4 regions of the Acidovorax sp. AC410 genome follow, and region 1 is predicted to be linked to each of the others. Evidence: predicted binding sites of a transcription regulator. Region 1 holds the regulator's gene; each other region holds the start of a gene.
The links. Region 1 encodes LexA, which represses DNA repair genes until DNA is damaged. Its sites were predicted from a motif close to ACTGTATNNNNATACAGT; they were not measured.
Positions count from the first base shown of each region.

Region 2: imuA (translesion DNA synthesis-associated protein ImuA) is a predicted target of LexA. The motif match lies at 2,380-2,397, and genes of this name have one in related genera.
Region 3: AC0IZS_RS00675 (DNA topoisomerase IV subunit B) is a predicted target of LexA. The motif match lies at 2,436-2,453, and genes of this name have one in related genera.
Region 4: AC0IZS_RS17860 (PA0069 family radical SAM protein) is a predicted target of LexA. The motif match lies at 2,678-2,695, and genes of this name have one in related genera.

Region 1 is NZ_CEEDCG010000001.1:5,838,154-5,843,983, reverse strand. It holds gene AC0IZS_RS27120 (DNA polymerase III subunit chi) at 1-240, shown strand, start outside; gene AC0IZS_RS27115 (hypothetical protein) at 240-1,007, shown strand; gene AC0IZS_RS27110 (branched-chain amino acid ABC transporter substrate-binding protein) at 1,139-2,269, shown strand; gene AC0IZS_RS27105 (D-2-hydroxyacid dehydrogenase family protein) at 2,484-3,491, opposite strand; gene AC0IZS_RS27100 (hypothetical protein) at 3,691-4,092, opposite strand; gene lexA (transcriptional repressor LexA) at 4,280-4,954, opposite strand; gene AC0IZS_RS27090 (asparaginase) at 5,038-5,830, shown strand, end outside.
Region 2 is NZ_CEEDCG010000001.1:6,487,983-6,493,812, reverse strand. It holds gene AC0IZS_RS30185 (HPP family protein) at 1-1,148, shown strand, start outside; gene infA (translation initiation factor IF-1) at 1,551-1,799, shown strand; tRNA gene AC0IZS_RS30175 (tRNA-Pro) at 2,037-2,113, shown strand; gene imuA (translesion DNA synthesis-associated protein ImuA) at 2,519-3,346, shown strand; gene AC0IZS_RS30165 (Y-family DNA polymerase) at 3,306-4,781, shown strand; gene AC0IZS_RS30160 (error-prone DNA polymerase) at 4,794-5,830, shown strand, end outside.
Region 3 is NZ_CEEDCG010000001.1:160,901-166,730, reverse strand. It holds gene dapA (4-hydroxy-tetrahydrodipicolinate synthase) at 1-356, opposite strand, end outside; gene AC0IZS_RS00690 (class I SAM-dependent methyltransferase) at 389-943, opposite strand; gene AC0IZS_RS00685 (hypothetical protein) at 950-1,117, opposite strand; gene AC0IZS_RS00680 (MFS transporter) at 1,148-2,365, opposite strand; gene AC0IZS_RS00675 (DNA topoisomerase IV subunit B) at 2,483-4,465, shown strand; gene AC0IZS_RS00670 (lytic transglycosylase domain-containing protein) at 4,443-5,285, shown strand; gene parC (DNA topoisomerase IV subunit A) at 5,282-5,830, shown strand, end outside.
Region 4 is NZ_CEEDCG010000001.1:3,855,954-3,861,783, reverse strand. It holds tRNA gene AC0IZS_RS17870 (tRNA-Leu) at 50-143, shown strand; gene AC0IZS_RS17865 (cupin domain-containing protein) at 174-536, opposite strand; gene AC0IZS_RS17860 (PA0069 family radical SAM protein) at 1,522-2,634, opposite strand; gene AC0IZS_RS17855 (LysR family transcriptional regulator) at 2,767-3,633, opposite strand; gene AC0IZS_RS17850 (haloacid dehalogenase type II) at 3,739-4,443, shown strand; gene AC0IZS_RS17845 (methylglyoxal synthase) at 4,451-5,338, opposite strand; gene AC0IZS_RS17840 (LysR family transcriptional regulator) at 5,383-5,830, opposite strand, start outside.

The DNA of each region.
Region 1 (5,830 bases):
GACCTGCGCCTGGCCTCGCCGGTGCTGCTGACGTCGGACGTGCAGGGCGCGCCGCACCACGAGGTGCTGCTGAACCTGGGCGCCGAGGTGCCCGAAGGCTTTGGCCGCTTCGAAAAACTGATCGAGGTGGTCAGTGCCCACGATGAAGAGGACCGGGGGCAGGCGCGCTACCGCTGGCGCCACTATGCCTCGCGCGGCTACGCCATCGTGCGCCACGATCTGGTGCTGAAGGGCGCTTGATGGCCACCACGCCCCCCCGCACGCCGCCCCGTTTTGTACCCACGCTCACTGAAGTGGTGCAGGCGCCGGGCGCGGTACCGGTGCCTCTGGTGGCGAAGCCGCCAGCGGCGGTGTCTTCTCCCGCTCCCGCGCGCCCGCTTCCCCCGGCAGCAGTGCCCGTGGCCGCAGTTCCTGCGGCTGCAGTGGCCCAGCGCAGCGCTGCGCCGCAGGCCGCCCCGGCGGCGGCTTCGGCACGGGTGGCTGGTGCCACGCCCGCTGCCGCGTCGCCAGTGGCCCAGGCGGCCGGCCGCGCCCTGGAAGCCCTGGCTTTGCGCCGCGCGCAGATCGCAGCCGCAGCACCGCCCCCGGCATCCGTCGCTTCTGCCGCTTCCGTGGCCACGCCGGCTCCCGTGCCCGCAGTGCCTGCCGCATCCTTGTCCGCCAGGCCGGCTGCTGCAGTGCCTGCACCCGTGGCGGCAGCACCGCTTGCCGTGCCCGCCGTTGCCATGCCCGCAGCAGCCCCTGTGGCACCACATCGGGGGCACCAGGCCGCCGCGCGTGCACTGCCAGAGGGCATGGAGGAGTACATGGTGCACCGGGTCATGCAGCGGGTGGACGTGGCACTCGACCAGCGCCTGCGCGATGCCATCGCCACGGTGGTGCAGGAGCAGACGCGTTCAGTGCTTCCACGGCTGCGCGAGGAGATCGAATCCGTGGTTCGCCACGCGGTCTACGAGGCGGTGGCCGATGAGCTTGCAGGCAGCCATGCCGCGCCGACAAAGGGATGACAGGGTATTCCCCTGTGGTTTCTCCCTCATTTAATCGTGTTCCCTAATGATCTGGCCCGTAAATTGCGATATGTTCGCCTGCGTTGAGACACAAGACTAATTCTCAGCGTTTATCTTTACTGGAGATTGATATGCAATTGAAGTTGAAACTGACCGTGGTTGCTGCTATCGCGGCTGCTGCTGGTGTGGCCTCTGCACAAGAGCAGGTGGTCAAGATCGGCCACGTGGCTCCGGTTTCCGGCGCCCAAGCCCACTACGGCAAGGACAACGAAAATGGCGCCCGCATGGCCATTGAAGAGCTGAACGCACAAGGTGTGACGATTGGCGGCAAGAAGATCAAGTTCGAGCTGCAGGCAGAAGACGATGCAGCCGATCCGAAGCAAGGCACGGCCGCTGCACAGAAGCTGTGCGACGCCAAGGTTGCCGGCGTGGTCGGTCACCTCAACTCCGGTACCACCATCCCCGCTTCCAAGGTCTACAACGACTGCGGCATCCCCCACGTGACCGGCGCGGCCACGAACCCCAACCTGACCAAGCCAGGCTACAAGACCACGTTCCGCATCATCGCCAACGACAACGCCCTGGGCGCTGGCCTGGCTGCCTACGCCGTGGACACGCTGAAGCTCAAGACGGTCGCCATCATCGATGACCGTACCGCTTACGGCCAGGGCGTTGCCGACGTGTTCAAGAAGACCGCTTCCGCCAAGGGCATCAAGGTGGTGGACGAGCAGTTCACGACCGACAAGGCCACCGACTTCATGGCCATCCTGACCGCCATCAAGTCCAAGAACCCTGACGCCATCTTCTACGGCGGCATGGACCCCCAAGGTGGCCCGATGCTGCGCCAGATGGAACAGCTGGGCATGGGCAACGTGAAGTACTTCGGTGGTGACGGCATCTGCACGGCTGAAATCGCCAAGCTGGCCGCCGGCGCCAAGACCCTGGCCAACGTGATCTGCGCCGAAGGCGGCGCATCGCTGGCCAAGATGCCTGGCGGCACGGCCTGGAAGGCCAAGTACGACGCCAAGTACCCCAACCAGTTCCAGGTGTACAGCCCCTACACCTACGACGCCACGTTCCTGATCGTGGACGCCATGAAGCGCGCCAACTCGGTCGACCCCAAGGTCTACACCCCCGAGCTGCTCAAGTCCAGCTACAAGGGCGTGACCTCGACGATCGCCTTCGAACCCAACGGCGAAATGAAGAACCCTGCCATCACCCTGTACAACTACAAGGACGGCAAGAAGACCCCTCTGAACTAAGGGACGGACTTGCCTTCAACCGGCTAACGTTGTTGGGGAGCCTTGCCGTGCTACAGCACTGTCTGCGGCTCCCCGCCTAGTTATCCGGTCGAATGCAATCCCGTGCAGGAGCGCTGCCTTCGGGTGGTGCCCGCGGAATCAAAAAAGGCTTCCCTCGGGAAGCCTTTTTCGTTGGTGCCGCCGACGCTGCTTGCGTTGGCGGCAGGAGGGGGCGTCAGCGCCGCACCTGCAGCGAACCCGGGTTCACGATGTTGGTCGGCGTGCCCTTGATGAAGTTCACCACGTTGTCGAAGGCCGCACCAAAGTAGAGCTCGTAGCTGTCCTGCTCCACGTAGCCGATGTGCGGGGTGCAGATGCAGTTCTCAAGGCGCAGCAGGGCGTGGCCCTGCAGGATGGGCTCGCTCTCGAACACGTCCACCGCCGCCATGCCGGGGCGACCCCGGTTCAGCGCCGCAATCAGGGCATCGGACTCGACCAGTTCGGCGCGCGAGGTGTTCACGAACAGCGAGGTGGGCTTCATGCACGACAGGTCTTCAAGCGAGATGATGCCGCGCGTCTCGTCGTTCAGGCGCAGATGCACCGAGATCACGTCGCACTGCGAGAAGAATTCCTCGCGCGTGGTGGCGGCCTGGTAGCCATCGGTCAGGGCCTGGGCGCGCGATGCCTCGCGGCCCCAGACGCGCACGTTCATGCCGAAGGCCCGGCCATAGCCGGCCACGAGCTGGCCGATGCGGCCATAGCCCCAGATGCCCAGCGTCTTGCCGCGCAGCACCGTGCCCAGCCCGAAGTTGGGCGGCATGGACGCCGTCTTGAGGCCCGACTGCTGCCAGGCGCCGTGCTTGAGGTTGGAGATGTACTGGGGCAGCCGGCGCGTGGCGGCCATCACCAGGGCCCAGGTCAGCTCCGCAGGTGCCACCGGCGAGCCCACGCCCTCTGCCACGGCAATGCCGCGCTCGGTGCAGGCTGCCACGTCGATGTGGTTGCCGATCTTGCCGGTCTGGGCAATGAGTTTGAGGCGCGGCAGCTTTTCGACCAGCTGGCGGGTGATCTGGGTGCGCTCGCGCACCAGCACGATGATGTCGGCATCCTTGAGCCGTATCGACAGCTGGCCCAGGCCCTTGACGGTGTTGGTGTAGACCTTGGCGGTGTAGGCGTCGAGCCGGGTGGCGCAATGGAGCTTGCGCACTGCATCCTGGTAGTCGTCGAGGATCACGATGTTCATCCCGACATTGTGCCTTGGAGCGCTGCAGTCTTTGCGCCCCAAGGCCCATCGGGCGCACGGCATTTGCAACGCTGCGTGAATGCCGCATGTGCGAAGGCGCTGATCCGCGCGAATGCGGTGCCCCATCTGCGGCGGCGGGCCTGGTGCCGCCGCTTGCAGGACAGCTGGCCCGCTCGCCTGCCCGGCCGGGGTGCCCGGGTCAGTGTTGCAGCGCCTCGCGCGCGGCCATGCGGTCCAGCTCCGCGCACACATCGGCCATGCGCCCCGAGATCACGATGCGTCCGGCATCGGCGCCGGAGGCGGCTGTCCGCAGCACCCGCACCACGCGGCGTGCCTGGGCGTGGTTGCACACGGCCTCCGCTCCCTGGGCCGGGTTGGGCAAGCGGCTTCCCGCTGCCGCCAGTGGCGTCTCGTCGCGCGGCATGCGGGCTGCAGCCGCTGCCGGCCATGCTGGCGCCGGGGTGGCTGGCAGAGGTGCCTTGCAGGTGCGTGGCCGTGCCGCAGTGGTGTCGTGCCCGCCATGCGCGGCAGGCTGCAGCCAGCGCGTCAGCGCATGCAGGGGGTGGGAGAAGGCCGAGAAGGTCAAAGAAGCAATTCCCATGTGAAGACTCCGAAGGTCGGTGGTGAACACAGGCAGGATTGCGAGGGATGTGCATGGGCCCAGGGCTGACCAGTGGGTTGCAGAAAATCCCGCATCCCACCTGTCAAACGCCCGCCACCTGGGCCATGCACGTCGGGTCCTTTGCGGCATCCCTGCCTTGCGCAGGGGGTGCCGTGGACCCTTGGCGCTACATGAGCATGGTGTTGCGGATCAGGCCGACCGCCAGGCCTTCGATCTCGAAGGGCTCACCGGGCTGCACGGTGATCACGGGGTAGTCGGGGTTTTCGGGCAGCAGCTCGATGCCGGTGGCCGTGCGGCGCAGGCGCTTGACGGTGACGTCGTCGCCCAGGCGGGCCACGATGATCTGGCCATTGCGCGCCTCGCGCGTGGACTGCACGGCCAGCAGGTCGCCGTCCATGATGCCGGCGTCGCGCATGGACATGCCGCGCACCTTGAGCAGGTAATCGGGCTTGTGCTGGAACAGGCTGTTTTCCACGCTGTAGGTCTGGTCGACATGCTCCTGCGCGAGAATGGGTGAGCCCGCTGCGACCCGGCCGATCAGCGGCAGCATCAGCTGCGACAGGCCGGGAATGGGCAGGCTGAACTGGGTGCCACGCGCTGCGTTGATGGAGCGCACGGTCTCGCCGCGTAGGCGGATGCCCCGCGAGGTGCCGCTGACCAGTTCGATCACGCCCTTGCGGGCCAGGGCCTGCAGGTGCTCTTCTGCCGCATTGGCCGACTTGAAGCCCAGCTCGGTCGCGATTTCGGCGCGGGTAGGGGGGGCGCCGGTGCGTGCAATGGCGGTCTGGATCAGGTCCAGAATCTGTTGCTGGCGGGCGGTGAGCTTGGGGTTGTCGAGCATGGTGGTTTCCAGTGTGTGCCGGTACAGTGGCAAATAACTGTTTTTTAATCCAGTAGCTGTATTTTTCACCAGTTTTTCGGAGTATGCAAGTGAGTGCGCAAAAAATTGTGGTTCTGGGTACGGGCGGCACCATTGCCGGCACCGCTGCGCAGGCGGGGGACAACATTGGCTACACGGCCGCACAGGTGGGGGTGGGCGAGCTGCTGGCGGCGGTTCCCGGGCTCGAAACAGTGGCTGGCGGGGCCCTGGTGGTCGAGCAGGTGGCCCAGATCGACAGCAAGGACATGGAGATGGGTGTGTGGCGCGCCCTGGCGCAGCGCTGCGCCGAATGCATGGACGACCCTGCCGTGCGCGCTATCGTCATCACCCATGGCACCGACACCATCGAAGAGACGGCCTGGTTCCTGCACTCCGTGCTCCATGCCTCGAAGCCCGTGGTGCTGACCTGTGCCATGCGCCCATCGACCGCGCTGGTGCCCGATGGCCCGCAGAACCTGCTCGACGCCGTGGCCGTGGCGGCCACCGCCGGTGCGCACGGCGTGGTGGTGGTGGCTGCCGGCACCATCCACGGCGCGCAGCGCGTGCAGAAGGTGCATCCTTACCGGGTGGACCCGTTCAGTTCCGGTGACGCCGGGCCCTTGGGGTGGGTGGAGGAGGGCGTGGCCCGCCTGGTGCAGGCATGGCCCCAGGCGCCAGACGGCACGGCTGCCGCAGCCACTGCCGCCCTGCCGGCCGACGCCCCCTGGCCGTGGGTGGAACTGGTGGCGAGCCATGCGGGCGCCAGTGGCCGTGCGGTGGATGCCTTGGTGCGCGAGGGCGTGCAGGGGCTGGTGGTGGCCTGCACGGGCAACGGCACCATCCACCATGCGCTCGGCG
Region 2 (5,830 bases), 650 kb from region 1:
CGGCACGGTCGTCCCCGCGCGTGCGTACTGCGCGCTGGCTGCGCCATTTCTGGCCGGCCCCGCTGGGCATCGATGGCCGCGAACGCCTGCGCTTCATCGTGGGTGCCGTGCTGGGCATCTTCCTGACGGCGGTGCTCAGCCGCTGGTGGGTGGGAGGCGGACATGCCCACGGGCCCTGGATGCTGGGCGCGCTGGGGGCCAGTGCCGTGCTGGTGTTCGGCATGCCGTCGAGCCCTCTGGCCCAGCCCTGGCCGGTGCTGGGCGGCAGCACCTTGTCGGCGATGGTGGGGGCCGTGTGTGCGGCGCTGGTGCCCGACCCTGCGCTGGCGGGTGCGCTGGCGGTGGGTCTGTCCATCGCGCTCATGGTGCCGCTGCGCTGCCTGCACCCGCCCGGTGGTTCCATGGCGCTGTACGTGGTGCTCACGGCGGGCGACGGCCTGCACCTGGCGGCGTTTCCTGTCCTGTTCAATGTGCTGGTGCTGTTGCTGGCAGGTGTGGTCTACAACAGCCTGACCGGGCGCAGCTACCCGCATCCGCAGCAATCGCCGGCGCGCACCGCCGTGGCCAAGGGGGCCTTTGCGGCATCGGACGTGGATGCGGCGCTGGCGCACTACAACCAGGTGCTGGACGTGAGTCGCGCCGACCTGGAGGGTTTGCTGCAGCTGGCGGGCCGCGCGGCCTTCCAGCGCACGCTGGGCGATGTGCGCTGCGCGGACATCATGTCCCGGCCGGCCATGGCGGTGGAGCAGGGCGTGTCGCTCAAGGACGCGTGGGCCTTGATGCGCAGCGAAAAGATCAAGGCCCTGCCCGTGGTGGATGCCAGCCGGCAGGTGCTTGGCATCGTCACGGTGGCCGATTTCATGCGGCTGGCCAACCTCGACCTGCACGAGGGCCTGGGCCAGCGCCTGCGCGCCCTGGTCAAGGGCCGCAGCGGCCAGCCCGCCAGTGTGGGCGAGATCATGTCGCACCCGGTGCAGGTGGCCCGGGTAGGCCAGCACGCCATGGACCTGGTGCCCCTGTTCTCGCAGGGTGGGCACCACCACATCCCCATCGTCGACGACGGCGGGCACCTCGTGGGCATCATTACCCAGACCGACCTGGTGCGCACCCTGGCGCTGGCCGTGCAGGGCCAGGATACGGCTGCTTGAAGGGGCTCTGGGGCCCTCTGGGGAGGCTCTGGTGCCGTCCCGCGACACTGCTGCGCCCGTGCCATAGGCAAGCCCCGGTACATCGCGGTACAATCGACAGGCTATGCACAGCGCTCTGCCTGTCCATTGATACGGATTTGCCTTTAACCGTGTAGCGTCGTTGGTTCGCCTTGCCGTGCTACAGCACTGTCTGCGGCTCCCGCCTGGCTACACGATCAAATGCAAATCCGTATGAAGCCGTCTCCCCGGCCCTCTGCCTGATCTGCGCCCCGGGTGCAGCGACTCCCACCGCCCGCAATGCACCGTGTGTCGAGCCCGACCACGCTGCATAGGCCGTGGTGGATGCCCCAGCGTTCAGGCGCCGATCACCAGATTTTTTGATTTTTGAAAAGACAAGAGAACATGGCCAAAGAAGAACTGATTGAAATGCAAGGCTCCGTGACCGAAGTGCTGCCCGACTCGCGCTTTCGCGTGACGCTGGAGAACGGTCACCAGCTGATTGCCTACACCGGCGGCAAGATGCGCAAGCACCACATCCGCATCCTGGCGGGTGACAAGGTCTCCCTGGAAATGTCGCCTTACGACCTCTCCAAGGGCCGCATCACCTTCCGCCACCTGGCTGGCCGCGGCCCTGGTCCGTCGAGCCGTTGATGCATGCGGGCGCACGGCCACGGATGTGGCCGCGCGCCGGTTGCTGGTTCGTCGTTTGGTCTTCTGGTTAGCTGGTTGGTTGTTGAAGTTGTTCCCCCATCGCCGCAGTTTGCATCGCCCTGGATGCATGACAGCACTGCCGATGGAACCCTGGTCCGGTGCAGTCGCTGCAAAAAAATCAAAAAAAGCGCGCATTTGGCCAGAACCCGAAATTTCCCGGGTTAGAATACGAGCTGTCGGAGCGTAGCGCAGCCTGGTAGCGCATCTGCTTTGGGAGCAGAGGGTCGCGAGTTCGAATCCCGCCGCTCCGACCATTATTGGCAAGGCCTGCAGAAGCAATTCTGCAGGCCTTTTGTCATTTCCGGGTCGCCATTGGCACGCGAGTGTGTTCGCGCTGACCCTGCCAGCGATAGTGCAACTGCTTGCCATCGCTGATCTCCCCGCATCATCCTTTCCCCCCGAGTTTTCTGCCGTTGTGGGTCATGAGGCCCGCGCAGCCTGGGCCAGCGCTCTGGCGGATGCCAATGACCTGCAGGAATGCTCTGAAAAGCCACCACGCGACCCGGAATCGGGTACGATAACTGGATGAAAACACAGTATTTGGCTTTCATCCCGGGCTCCATGCACAGGCATGCCCTGACCAGGGCCCTGGTGCGTCCGCAGCGGTTTTCCGCCGTCGCCTGACCTTTTGCGCATGTCCCCACTCGTTTGCCCCTCCCATGTCCGCCGTCCCCCTCCGTTCCCTGGCTGCCAGCGCAGCACCACGTCTGGCAGGCGTGTGGCTGGCCGACCAACTGGGCACATCCACTGCGGCACGGGTGCAGGCCACGGGACATGCGGGGCTCGATGCGCAACTGCCGGGCGGGGGCTGGCCCGTGGGTGCCATGGCCGAGGTGCTGCAGCCTGCAGCCGGGCTGCATGTCTGGCAACTGGTGCTGCCGGCACTGGCCCAGGCCACGGCCGCGCGGCCGGGGGCCGTGGTGCTGGTGGCACCGCCCCTTGAGCCTTTTGCGCCAGCCCTGCGCGCGGGTGGGTTGGATGCGGCGCGGCTGTGCCGTGTACAGACCACTTCTGCGACCCAGGCGCTCTGGGCGGCCGAGCAGGCCCTGCGCTGCCGCGACGTGCAGGCGGTGCTGGCCTGGCTGCCGCAGGCTGCGCCCGAATCACTGAGGCGGCTGCAGCTGGCAGCCGCGCAGATGGGGCAGCTGCTGTGGGTGTTTCGCCCGGCCAGGGCGCGCCAGCAGGCATCGCCTGCGCCGCTGCGGCTGTGGGTCGAGGCTGTCGATGGCTCGGGCGGTGCGCAGATGCAGGTGCAGGTGCTCAAGCGCCGCGGGCCGCCCATGGAGCAGGCCTTGGTGCTGCCCGCCAGCAACGCAGCGCTGGCCCGGGTGCTGGCCGCGTCGGCCGCGCGCGGCGAGGGGCGGCGTGCGCGGCCACAGCAGCGACCTGCCGTGGTGCTGCCGCTGGCGACGTGGCTGGACCGCTTGCCCGCAGGAGGTGTGCAGCATGCACTGGATCGCATGGCCGTTGCTGCCCACTCCCACTGATACCGATACGGACAGCACGGCCCGCCCTGGCGTGACCGTGCCGGCTGCGGCGGCTGGGCCGCGCCAGCCCGTTCCGCAGGCCCCGCACGCGCATTGGTGGGCGCTGCAGTTCACGCCGCGCGTGGCGAGGGTGGATGGCGAGGCCCTGCTGCTGGAGGTTTCGGCCACCGAGCGCCTGTGGGGCGGGCGTGAGGCGCTACTCGCGCAATTGCAGCTGCGCAGCCCACCATGGCCGGCCGATCCGTCAGGAGAAGCAGGGCCTGCGGAGCAAGCTAGGCGCTTGACGCCTTTTGCCGAGGCGTCCACCTCGCTGCAGGCCCTGGCTTTGCTGCGCCTGCAGCTGGCAGGCCAGCCGCTGCCCAGGCACCTGCCCGATGGCCTGCCGCTGCACACGCTGACGGCGCTGCACCCGCACCTGCCGAGCCTGGCACGCATGGGCTGCCGCACCTGGGGCGCCTTGCGCGCGCTGCCGCGCGACGGCGTGGCACGGCGTCTGGGCGCGGCCGTGCTGCTGGCGCTGGACCGGGCTTACGGCCATATCGCCCACAACCACGCCTGGGTGGAGTTGCCCGAGCGCTTCGAGCTGACGGCCGAGCTGCCCGCGCTGGCCACCTCGGCCGATGCCTTGCTGTGGTCCGCCAGCCGCCTGTTGTCGGCCCTGCAGGCCTGGCTGCAGGCGCGCCAGCAGGGCGTGCTGGCGCTGGAGCTGGCCTGGCGGCATGACCTGCGCCGGGTCGATGGCGTGCCCATCGCCCCCTGGCATGCGCTGCCCGTGCGCACGGCCCAGCCCACGCACGAACTGGCCCACCTGCGCCGTCTGCTGGCCGAGAACCTGGCGCGCACGCCCCTGGCCGCGCCGGCCAACCAGATCACGCTGCGCGTGCTGGAGACCGCACCGCTGCCCCATGCCAGCGCCCACCTGCTGCCGCCCGATGGATCGTCGGCCGCCGGTGACCAGGAGGGCGAGGCCTGGCACCAACTGGTCGAGCGCCTCTCCGCCCGCCTGGGGGCCGGGCAGGTGCAGTCCGTCACCCTGCTCGCAGACCACCGGCCCGAATGCATGCAGCGCTGGCAGCCCATGGCCGAAGCCGGGCCGGTGCCAGCAGCGAAGCCGCCGCAGGGCGAGCACGCGCCCGAGGCCGTGCTGTGGCCCACCTGGCTGCTGCGCACCCCACAGCGCCTGGCCATGCAGGGCCATCGGCCGTGCTACCAGGGCCCGCTGCGCATGCTGGCCGGGCCGCACCGGTTCGACATGGCCTGGTGGGAGGAAGGCGAGAGCCAGGTCCCCGCCAGTGCCAGCGACATGGTGCAGCGCGACTATTTCGTGGCCGTGAGCCCGGGGGCGGGGCGCGTCTGGGTGTTCCGTGAACGACCGGTGCATGCGCTGCCGGCGACGTCGGCAGACCACTGGTTCCTGCAGGGCCTGTATGCATGAGCGGACCGGCACATGACCCACACCCTTCCTGACCGCAGCCCCACCGGGGTGGCCTCGCCGCCTGCCTTGCCGGACTATGCCGAGCTGCACTGCATCTCCAGTTTCAGCTTCCAGCGCGGCGCCTCGCAGCCCCGGGACCTGGTGGAACGTGCGGCCGAGCTGGGCTACCGGGCCCTGGCGCTGACCGACGAGTGCTCGGTGGCCGGCGTGGTGCGGGCCCATGGCCCGGCCAAGGAACTGGGCCTGCAGTTCATCCCGGGCAGCGAGTTCGCCTACCCGGGCTTTCGGCTGGTGGCATTGCCGCGCAACGTCGAGGGCTGGGGCAACCTGTGCGAGTTCATCAGTGCGGCACGCCGTACCGCACCCAAGGGGACCTATGAACTGGGGCCTGTGTCCGATGTGGCGCGGCTGCAGGACTGCGAGCTGCTGCTCATTCCCGACCGCAGCCTGCAACATGCACTGGAGACCGATGCCTTGCTGGCTTGCGTCCGCCAGGCGCAGGTGAATTTCGGGCAGCGCTTCTGGCTGGGCGTGGAACTGCTGCTCGCGCCCGATGACGACCTGTGGCTGGCCACGCTGCAGCAGGTGGGACTCCAGGCGGGCGTGTCCCTGGTGGCTGCGGGCGACGTACACATGCACCTGCGCTCGCAAAAGCGCCTGCAGGACGTGATCACCGCCGTGCGCCAGGGCTGCACCGTGGCAGAGTGTGGCTTTGCGCTGCAGCCCAATGCCGAGCGCCACCTGCGCCAGCGCGTGCGCCTTGCCGGCATCTATCCACCCGAACTGCTTGAGGCCACGCTGGAGATCGCGGCACGCTGCACCTTCAGCCTCGACGAGATCAAGTACCAGTACCCGCTGGAGGCCGTGCCCGAGGGCATGACGCCTGCGGAGGGCTTGGCCTGGCTGACCTGGGCGGGGGCGCAAAGCCGCTACCCGCAGGGCGTGCCGGACAAGGTGGTGGCGCAGATACTGCGCGAACTCGCGCTGATCGCCGACTGTGCGTACGAGATGTATTTCCTCACCGTGCACGACATCGTGCGCTTTGCGCG
Region 3 (5,830 bases), 5.7 Mb from region 1:
TCTTGCGTGGGCTTGTTGTAGTAGGGCACGACCTGCAATTGCGTGTCGGCGCCCACCTTCTTGGCGAAACGCGCCAGCTCGATGGCCTCGGCCGTGGAGTTGGCGCCGCAGCCGGCCATGATGGGCACGCGCTTGGCGGCCTGCTCCACGGACACACGGATGATCTCGCAGTGCTCCTCCACGTTCACCGTGGGCGATTCGCCCGTGGTGCCCACGACACCGATGCAGTCGGTGCCTTCGGCGATGTGCCAGTCGATCAGTTTGCGCAGCGCAGGGTAGTCGACGCTACCGTCCTCATGCAAGGGGGTGACGAGGGCGACGATGCTGCCAGTGAGTGGCACTAAGGAAGATGTCATGTCCGCAGTGGTGAACGGGATAAAAGAGCATTCTAACTAGCCGGACTGGCCAGCAGATGTCTTGAGGGTGCCCCGGCGTCCGCAAGTTCCCTGATGGCCGTGATGCGCTGCACGAAACGCGCGGGTTCTTCGAGGAAGCCGTCCTCGTAGGCCACGGTGCGCAGGCTGCGGCAGGCGGCCAGCAATTCACCGGGCTGCAGCAAAAATTCGGGCCGCGCGGGGCGTCCCACCGTTTCGTTACCGTGTGCAAAGGTCTCGTAGACCAGTACGCCCCCTGGCGCCAAGCTGGCCAGCAGGGTGGGAAACAGCGGCCGCCACAGGTAATTGGTGACCACCACGGCGCCAAACTGCCGCCCGGCAAAGGGCCAGGGGCCGTTTTCGAGGTCGGCGCAGACCATCTCCCCGAACGGGGCGCCTGCGGCCACGGCCTCGGGGGAGCGGTCTACCCCCACCACGCTGTGGCCCAGGCCGTGCAGCCAGCGCAGGTGGCGCCCGGCGCCGCAGGCCACGTCGAGCACGGTGCTCTGGGGTGCGATCAGGGCCGACCAGCGGCGTACCCAGTCCGAGGGCTTGTCAGATCCATGCATGGGCAATCAGAAGCAGTTCCACACCTGGTCGGCCAGCATCACCATGAATTCGGGCACGGTGTACATGGCAAACACGGCCAGGCAAGCCAGGATGGCCACCGCCCAGGCCAGCACCCGCCACACCAGCGGCAGGGCCGGGGTGCGGTGGGGAGCAGGGTCGGGGGCGGCTTGCATGGTGATGGGGTGCAAAGGTTCAGGCCGCCATCATGCCGGCACGGGCGCCGCGCGCTGGATAGGGCTTTCCTTGACGGGCAGGTTCACCAGGGCGGCGAACACCCCGAGCGCAATGGCGATGTACCAGACGATGTCGTAGCTGCCCGTGGCGTCGTACAGGTAGCCGCCCAGCCAGACGCCCAGGAAGCTGCCGATCTGGTGGCTGAAGAACACGAAGCCGCCCAGCATGGACAGGTGCTGCACGCCGAAGATCTGGGCAATGGTGGCATTGGTCGGCGGAATGGTGGACAGCCACAGCGTGCCCATCACGGCCGAGAAGATGTACACCGAGGCCGGCGACAGCGGCACCACGAGGAACACTGCAATGGCTATCGCCCGCGCAAAGTAGATGAAGGCCAGGATGTAGCGCTTTTGCAGGCGCTGGCCCAGGGTGCCGGCGATGTAGGTGCCGAACACATTGAACAGGCCGATCAGCGCCAGCGCGTAGCTGGCCACCTGGGGCGACAGGCCATGGTCCTTGAGGTAGCTGGGCATGTGTACGCCGATGAACACCACCTGGAAGCCGCAGACGAAGTAGCCCGCCATCAGCAGCGAGAAGCTCGGGTAGCGGAAGGCCTCGAACAGCGCCTGGGCGATGGTCTGGTCGCGCTTGGGAGGTGCTGCGCCCTTGAAGCCTGGCTCGCGCAGGCCGAACGCCAGGGGCACGATGAGCAGCACCGCCAGCGACAGCGCCAGCAGCGCCTGCTGCCAGCCGAAACTGGCGATCAGCCAGCCTTCCATGGGCACCATCAGGAACTGGCCGAAGGAGCCGGCCGCTGCCGCCACGCCCATGGCCCAGGAGCGTTTTTCGGGGGCGATCTGGCGGCCCAGCACGCCATAGATCACCGCGTAGGTGGTGCCTGCCTGGGCGGCGCCGATCAGCACGCCCGCGGTCAGCGCGAACAGCAGCGGCGTGGGCGACAGGGCCATGCCGGCCAGGCCCGCCGCATACAGGGCGGCGCCGGCCAGCAGCACGCGGAAGGCACCGAAGCGGTCGGCCGCCATGCCGGCAAAGATGCCGATCAGGCCCCAGGAGAGGTTCTGGATGGCGATGGCCAGGGCAAAGGACTGGCGCGTCCAGCCCATTTCCTGGGTGATGGGCAGCAGCCACAGGCCAAAGCCGTGGCGGATGCCCATGGACAGGGTCACGATGGCCGCGCCGCACGCGAGCACCTGGAACATGGACAGTTTCGGAGGATGCATAGACATGCGCAGAATGTAGCCAGATTGGCCACAATCTGCCCGCACACCACCGAACAGTACAGTTGAAGGCAGTGGAGCTGTATTTTTATCCAGTCTTTGCTGCGCCGCACTACAATCCGCCGCATGTCTGCCAAACCGTCTCCCGTCTCCGCCAGCGAATATTCCGAAGGCTCGATCCGCGTGCTCAAGGGCCTGGAGCCCGTCAAGCAGCGCCCGGGCATGTACACCCGCACCGACAACCCCCTGCACATCATCCAGGAGGTGCTGGACAACGCCGCCGACGAGGCGCTGGCCGGCCATGGCAAGAAGATCAAGGTCACGCTGCACACCGACGGCTCGGTCAGCATCGAGGACGATGGGCGCGGCATCCCCTTCGGCATGCACCCTGAAGAGAACGCCCCGGTGATCGAGCTGGTGTTCACGCGTCTGCACGCAGGCGGCAAGTTCGACAAGGGCAAGGGCGGCGCCTACAGCTTCTCGGGCGGCCTGCACGGCGTGGGCGTGAGCGTGACCAATGCGCTGGCCACCCGCCTGGAAGTGAGCAGCCACCGCGAGGGCAAGGTCGCCCGGCTGGTGTTCTCGGCCGGCGACGTGGTCGAGCCCCTGGTGACCCGCGCGCTCGAAGCCGGTGAGCGCAAGCAGGGCACGACCGTACGCGCCTGGCCCGATGCCAAGTATTTCGAGTCGAGCGCGCTGCCCATGGGCGAGCTCACCCACCTGTTGCGCAGCAAGGCGGTTCTCATGCCCGGCGTGTCGGTGACGCTGGTCAACGAGAAGACGCGCGACACCCAGACCTGGCAGTACAAGGGCGGCCTGCGCGACTACCTGATGCAGACGCTCAACGGTGACCCGGTGATCCCGCTGTTCGAGGGCGAAGGCTTTGCCGACCGCCACAACGAGAGCTTTGCCGAGGGGGAGGGCGCATCCTGGTGCGTGGCCTTCACCGAAGACGGCCAGCCCGTGCGCGAGAGCTACGTCAACCTGATCCCCACGAGCGCCGGCGGCACCCACGAAAGCGGACTGCGCGATGGCCTGTTCAATGCCGTCAAGAGCTTCATCGAGCTGCACAGCCTGCTGCCCAAGGGCGTGAAGCTGTTGCCCGAGGACGTGTTTGCCCGCGCCAGCTACGTGCTGTCGGCCAAGGTGCTGGACCCGCAGTTCCAGGGCCAGATCAAGGAGCGGTTGAACTCGCGCGACGCGGTGCGCCTGGTGTCGGGCTTCGTGCGCCCGGCGCTCGAACTGTGGCTCAACCAGCACGTCGATTACGGCAAGAAGCTGGCCGAGCTGGCCATCAAGGCCGCGCAAACGCGCCAGAAGGCTGGCCAGAAGGTCGAAAAGCGCAAGGGCTCGGGCGTGGCGGTGCTGCCCGGCAAGCTCACCGACTGCGAAAGCAAGGACATCGCCCACAACGAAGTCTTCCTGGTCGAGGGCGACTCGGCCGGCGGCAGCGCCAAGATGGGCCGCGACAAGGAAAGCCAGGCCATCCTGCCGCTGCGCGGCAAGGTGCTCAACACCTGGGAGGTGGAGCGCGACCGCCTGTTTGCCAACAACGAGATCCACGACATCTCGGTGGCCATCGGCGTGGACCCGCATGGCCCCAACGACACGCCCGACCTCTCGGGCCTGCGCTACGGCAAGGTCTGCATCCTCTCGGACGCCGACGTGGATGGCTCGCACATCCAGGTGCTGCTGCTCACGCTGTTCTTCCGCCACTTCCCCAAGCTCATCGAGACCGGCCATATCTACGTGGCGCGCCCCCCGCTGTTCCGCGTGGACGTGCCCGCGCGCGGCAAGAAGCCCGCCGCCAAGATGTATGCGCTGGACGACGGCGAGCTCACCGCCATCCTCGACAAGTGCGCCAAGGACGGCGTGGCGCGTGAAAAATGCCAGATCAGCCGCTTCAAGGGCCTGGGCGAGATGAACGCCGAGCAGCTGTGGGAAACCACGCTCAACCCCGACACCCGCCGCCTGCTGCCAGTGCAGCTGGGCGACATGGACTTCGCCCAGACCGAGGACCTGATCACCAAGCTCATGGGCAAGGGCGAGGCAGCCTCGCGGCGCGAGCTGATGGAACTGCACGGCGATGCGGTCGAAATCGACATCTGAGCGGTTGCGACTGCTGTGCGCGGGCCTCTTGCTGGGCCTGGTGCAGACGGCCGCCCATGCCGACCTGTGGGCCTATGTCGATCCGCGCGGGGTGACGCATTTCGCGCCCGAGCAGGTGGATGCCAACTACCAGTTGTTCTTCAAGGGCAACGAGTTCGATTCCACGCGCGACGCGCCCGTCGGTGCGGCCACCTTGCCCCATGCCCTGCCGCCCGCCGGGGCCCGGCTGCTGGCCTTCTTCGACATCGCGCCGGACTACAAGCGCGTCAAGCACCACCTGCGCGCCGCCGCCGCCAAGCACGAGGTGGACTACGAGTTGCTGCAGGCGCTGATCGCGACGGAGTCGGGCTTCGATGCCGATGCCGTGTCGCCCAAGGGGGCTGTGGGCCTCATGCAGGTGATGCCGGCCACGGCCACCCGCTTTGGCGTGAGCGCCGATGCCAAGCGCTCGGTCGAGAAGAAACTTGCCGACCCGGCGGTGAACGTGCCCACCGGCACCCGCTACCTGCGCCACCTGCTCGACCTGTTTCCCGAGCGCCTGGACCTGGCGCTGGCCGCCTACAACGCGGGCGAGGGTGCGGTGCAGCGCGCGGGCAACCAGATCCCGGCCTACAAGGAAACGCAGAACTACGTGCGTACCGTGATGGGCCTGTATACGCAGCTCAAGCCGCCGGCGCCCGTGAAGGCGCAGCGCGCCGTCTCCGGCCGCGTGCGCATGGAGCTCTCGGGCGGCGCCCTGAACCGGGGCAACCTTCCGCCCGCCCGCGTGGCGCAGACGCCCGCAATGACCGAACCTCCTGAATCCAGCAAGAACGAATGAGCGACCAACCCACTCTCGATTTTCCGGCCTCCGATGACGGCGGCGATTCCCTGGGCCTGGCCGGCTATGCCCAGCGCGCCTACCTGGAGTACGCGCTCTCGGTCGTCAAGGGCCGTGCGCTGCCCGACGTATGCGATGGCCTCAAGCCCGTGCAGCGGCGCATCCTGTACTCCATGGACCGCATGGGCCTGGGTTACAGCGGCCCTGCGCGCAACACGGCGGCCAAGCCGGTCAAGAGCGCTCGCGTGGTAGGCGACGTGCTGGGCCGCTTCCACCCGCACGGCGACCAGTCGGCCTATGACGCGCTGGTGCGCATGGCGCAGGACTTCGCCCAGCGCTACCCGCTGATCGACGGCCAGGGCAACTTCGGCAGCCGCGATGGCGATGGCGCCGCGGCCATGCGCTACACCGAGGCGCGCCTGTCGCGCATCACCAGCCTGCTGCTCGACGAGATCGACGAGGGCACGGTCGACTTCATGCCCAACTACGACGGCTCCACCACCGAGCCGCGCCAGTTGCCCGCACGCCTGCCGTTCGCGCTGCTC
Region 4 (5,830 bases), 2.0 Mb from region 1:
GGCGATGCAATGACGTCAGGCGGTTGCACGACCGCCTTGGCCAGAAGGTGCCCCGATGGTGACATTTAGAGACGCTGCGGACCTAAAAATCCGCCGCCTTCCGGCCAAGGGGCGTGCCGGTTCGACCCCGGCTCGGGGCACCAGCTTGCCTCCGCCGCAGAAGGAAAGCCCTATCAGGTCGTTGGCACTGCCATCAGTACATAGACCTTGCGCAGGGTTTCGTGCACCTGCCACTCGCCCGTGGTGTGGGCGGGGAAGAACACGGTATCGCCCGCGCGGAAATCCTGCGGTGTGCCATCGGTGGGCGTGAAGGTGCACGACCCGGCCAGGATGTGCATGACCTCGGCATTGGGCAGGTGGCGTGCAAAGCGGCCGGGGGTGGATTCCCAGATGCCGGTGGCGTTGCCGCCGGCGCCCACGAGGTCGATGTCGATGCCGCTGAACTGGGCGGGGGGTTGGGTCAGGGGGCGGGCTGCGGGGCCTTGGCTTTCCAGACCCTGGAGGGTGGCGGTCTGGGGGAGGATGGTGATGTTCATGGAGGGTGCAGGGTTCTGAAAAGAGAAGCTGCAAGCAAGAGCTGGACCGGCGTTGCTGTGGTCCAAGATATGGGTAAACCACGTGCCGATCGATTCAACGGCTTTGGTGTGGTGGTTGCTGCATGCCTTTGCTGTAGTCGGAGGCCGGGGTGTGCGCCCGGCGGCGCAGTGCTTCTGTTAGACCTCATGCCTATGTTGCGGGCGGGAGCCGGGTCTCGGCCCGGCGGCCGAGGTACCTTTCTTTGCGTCGCCAAAGAAACGTACCCCAAAGAAAGGCGACCCCGCTGCCCGTGTCCCCCTCGTACTGCGTACGAGGGGGCAGCCTGCGATGCTCGGTCCTGGGGTGACGCCGAAGAACTCCCTGCGCTGCCTCTGCGAGGCAGCTCCGGTCAGACAGCTTCGGCGAGCCAGATGACGAGGCGCGTGTCCTTCGGCACGCGCTCACCCCAGGCCCTGCGCTTCTCGGCACGGTCAGAAGGGGGTGGGAGCGGGCTCCATACGGGCCATTGCTTCGCTCGGCCCCAACTGCCTCGCTGCGCTTGGCCTGGACAGGGCGGCTGCGCCCGCACCGTCGGCAGCGCACAGCGCGAACCGACCCCAGGCGCAGCTGCGAAGCAGCAGCCGTGTTTGTCCCCGCTCCCCACCCCTGCTGGCTGCGCCGAGAAGCGCAGGGGCTGGGGTGGGCGTGTGTGCCGAAGGACACACACGCTTCGTGGTCTGGCTTGCCGATGCTGTTTGAGCGGAGTTCGAAGAACGCAGCGAGTTCATCGGCACCACCCCAGGCCCGAGCATCGCAGGTTGCCCCCATCGCCCGACAGGGCGATGGGGGTCGCAGACTGGGGGCCGCCTTCTCTTTGGTGACTTTCTCTTGGCGGCCAAGAGAAAGTTACTGCGCCGCCGGGCGCACATCCCGGCTCCCGACCTCCAACAAAGAAGAGAAGCAACCACCAACCCAGAACTCCCCTGCAAGATCGAGGCAAGCCGCTTAAAACAGACACCCCTGATTCCTCGCAAACGCAGCCCGGTACTGCGTCAAATCCAACTCCGTCCGCCCCCGGTTAAGCCCCAACTTGCGGCAAGTGGCCGCAAAGCGCTGTCGCAACATATCGGCCCACAATCCCGTCCCCTTCATCCGCGTGGCAAAGTCACTGGCATAGACCTTGCCCGCAGCGCGCTGCGCAGGGTCCAGCGCATGCAGGTCCTGCACCCGGGCCATCACCCGCGCCGCGCGCTGCGGGTAGTGCAGCTCCAGCCACTCGCGAAACAGGGGGTCCAGCTCCCACGGCAGGCGCAGCACGGTGTAGAAGGCGCTGGTGGCCCCGGCCTCGTGCGCGGCCTGCAGCACCTGTTCCATGTCTTCGGTGATGAAGGGGATCTGCGGCGCCACGCTCACGCCCACGGGGATGCCCGCCTCGGCCAGTGTGCGGATGGTGCGCAGGCGCCGGTGGGGCGCAGCGGCGCGCGGCTCCATGCGGCGCGCCAGGGCGGCATCGAGCGTGGTGATGGTGACGTACACGGCCGTCAGGCGCTGCGCCGCCAGCGGGGCGAGCAGGTCGAGGTCGCGCTCCACCCCGGCGGACTTGGTGATCAGCGAGAACGGGTGGCGCATGTCGCGCATCACCTCGATCAGGCCGCGCGTGAGTTTCAGCTCGCGCTCCACAGGCTGGTAGCAGTCGGTGGCCGAGCCGATGTTGATGAGCTGCGGCACATGGCTGGCCCGGCCCAGTTCGTCGCGCAGCAGCGCGGCGATGTTGTGCTTGGCGATGATCTGCGTTTCGAAATCAAGCCCCGGCGACATATTGAGATAACTGTGCGTGGGCCGCGCGTAGCAGTACACACAGCCATGCTCGCAGCCCCGGTAGGGGTTGACCGAGAGCTCGAAAAATATGTCCGGCGAATCGTTGGCGCAGATGGCGCTCTTTGCCGTCTCCAGATGCACCTGGGTGGTGAGTGGCGCGGGTTGTTCGTCGCCCTCTTCCGCACAGGCGTCCCAGCCGTCGTCCACCACCTCGCGCGTGTCGCGCACGAAGCGGTGGGCCAGCGCCGTGGCCGCCCCCCGACCGCGCACCGCCTGCAGGGGGATGCGCACCTCCTGCATCACCTGGGGGGCGTTGTCGTCGTCGGGCGGAGGCGGCTTCATAACTGTATAAATATACAGTTATTTGGCTTTTCATGCCGGGCTGTTACGTGGTGCGGCCTGCATCGCAATCCACCTGGCGCTGTCGCTGGCTCAGCGCCGCTTGCCGAGTTGTCCTACCAGGTAGTCGGCCAGTTGCTTCAGCCCCCGACCCAGGGGCATGCCACGGGGGCCGGCGCCCACCAGGGCGAGCTCGGTGGGGGGCGGGGGCTCGAAACCTGCAGCGCGGCCCAGCGTGCGGTGTTCGGCCAGCAGCGCCGAGCGGGGCAGCACGCTGACGCCCAGGCCCGCAGCGACCGCTGCCTGCACGGACGTCAGGCTCTGGCTGCCGAAGGCCTGGCGCCAGGGGCGACCCGCCTTCTCCAGCAGCCGCACGGCGCGCAGGCGGTAGATGCAGCCCGCAGGGAACAGCACCAGCGGCACCGCGCCATCGGCGTCTGGTGCGAAGCCCTGGCCGACGGCCCACACCAGGCGCTCGGGCCAGGCGGCGACGCATTCGCCGCTGCCGGGCTCGCGCTTCATCAGGGCCAGGTCTATTTCGCCGTGGACCAGCCGGCGCTGCAGGTCGCTGCTCATGCCGCTCACCGTTTCCAGCCGCAGGGCGGGATGTGCGGCGCTGAAGCCCGCCAGCACGCCGGACATGCGCCGGGCGTCGAAATCTTCCGGCACGCCCAGGCGCAATGCCACCTGCCCCGGGGTGGCGGCCAGCGCGTCTTCGGCCTCCTGCGCCATGGCCAGCAGGCGGCGGGCGTAATGCACCAGCAGCTCGCCCTGTTCGGTGGGCAGGGCCTGTTTGCCGCTGCGGTCGCGCTGCAGCAAGGGGTGGCCTACCCGCTCTTCGAGCTTGGCGATCTGCTGGCTGACGGTGGACTGCGTGCGGTGCACGCGCTCGGCCCCGCGCGTGAAGCTGCCCTCTTCAACGACGCACACCAGGGTTTTCAACAGTTCCAGGTCCAGCATGGCTCATATCCAAAATTCAACTGCATTGCATTTGAACATTTAATTTTCCAATATCGCAAGCCTTGCGCATGCTACGCATCTCATTGAAACGATGCGAACCGAACCATGCCTTTGCACAACACCCCCCGCCCTTTGTGGCTGACCTTCGACTGCTACGGCACCCTCATCCAGTGGGATGAAGGCTTGCAAGAGGCCGTGCGCGAGCTGCTGGCGCGCAAGGGCGCCGCGGGCACCCCGCCCGAAGAACTCATCGCGGTCTACGACCGGCACGAACACGCGCTGGAGCAGACGCCGCCGCACCGCAGTTTTCGCGAGGTGTCGGGCGAAGGGCTGCAGCGCACCCTGGCGCAATTGGGGCTACCTGAATCGCCCGGCGATGCCGGGCTGCTCGCCGGCCGCATCGGCACCATGCCGCCCTTCGCCGAGGTGGTGGGCGCGTTGCGGGCGCTCAAGGCCGCAGGCCACCGCCTGGCCATCGTGTCCAACACCGACGACGACATCATTGCCGGCAACGTGGCGCAACTCGGCGGCTTGATCGACCGGGTGATCACCGCCCAGCAGGCCGGCGCCTACAAGCCCGACCGCCGGCTGTTCGACCATGCCCATGCGCAACTGGGCGTGCAGCCGGCCGAGGTGGTGCACATCTGCGCGAGCCCGCACCTGGACCACGCGGCAGCGCGCGACATCGGCTTTCGCTGCATCTGGGTGGACCGGGGCACCGGGCGGCGCCTGCTGCCCGACTACCAGCCCGATGCCACCGTGGGCGATCTGCGCGGGGTGGTGGACCTTTTTGCGACGCTGGGCTGGTAGCGTTTATCTACGCCCAGGCCCTTGCCCAGGCGTCGGCCATGGCGGGCGTGTGGTAGCAGGCGGCCTCGAAGCTCTTGGTGCATACGGCACGCTCCAGCAATTGGATGTCCGCCTCATGCTGGCGCGCCACATGCACGTCCTCGAAGAAGAGCACCTTGTCGCAGCGCTTGTCGAGCACCAGCTCGGCGATCTGCGCGTCACCCCCCAACGGGCCGCTGCGCAGGGGCTGCACCCACGGCAGGTCGCGCGGCCAGCCGCGGGACCAGGCCATCTCGTTGAGCCGGCCGCCCGTGGTGCCGGTGGCAAAGCGCTCACGTGTCTGCGAGAGCAGGTCGAAATGCCGAAAGGCAAAGTCCACCATGGCCGACTTCAAGGCATCGTGGGCGATCAGTGCGACGGATTGCTTGTCGATGGAAGGCACCATCGCCGGCGGGCGCTCGCGCAGCGAGACCCCGGCCTGCAGCGCAGCCTCCACGGCCACCCATTCGATGGCAGCGGCCACCGTGAGCAGCAGCGGCTTGCCGTGCGAGATGCACTGGCGCTTGAGGGCCTGCGCCTCGGGGTACAGGGACGAGGGGTCGAGCGGGTCCAGCAGGTAGATGGCACCGGTCAGTTCCTGTTCGGGGTGCACGCCCCCCGCAATGCGCGAGACCACCCGCATCACGCCACCCTCACGCCCATAGGGCAGGCGCAGGAGGCGCGGGAAGTGGCCTGCCAGGGCATGCTGCTCGATGGCGTCGGCGCAGCCTCCCACGGCGGCGATGCCCAGTTGCAGTTCTTGCAGGGCAGTGTGCGACGCCGCGGCCCATTGGGCCAGGCCGCCGTCGGCGGTGGAGCGGTGCAGGCGGTGGGCGGCCAGGCCGAAGGTTCGTGGGGGAAGGGTTGTCGTCACCATGTACTCCGAATTCGCATGCCAGTCTAACGCCCGCTCTGGCGGCTCTACTCCTTGAACAGCCCCTCGATCACCGCGCGCAGCCACTGGTTGCCCGGGTCGGCCTCGAAGCGTTTGCTCCAGTGCAGCGACACGGTGAAGTCGCGCAGCGGCAGCGCAGGCTCGATGATGGTGTAGCCGCCCTGCGCCGCAAAGCCGCGTGCGATGTTGCGCGGCATGACCACGGCGAGATCCGTACCGCGCACGATGGAGGGCAGCACCATGAAGTGCTCGGTGGTCAGGCGCAGGCGGTCTTCGAGCTGCAGCAGGGCCAGGATGCGCAGGGTGTCCGAATGCGAGCGCACGGCGACGAATTCGAGCTGGCGCAGGTCGTCGAGCAATGCCGTGGCGTTGCGCCGGCGTTTGGCAAAGGGGTGGCCTTCGCGCAGCAGCACGATGTAGCGGTCATTGAGCAACTGCACGCGCTGCGTGTCCTTCACCGCGGGCAAAAAGCCG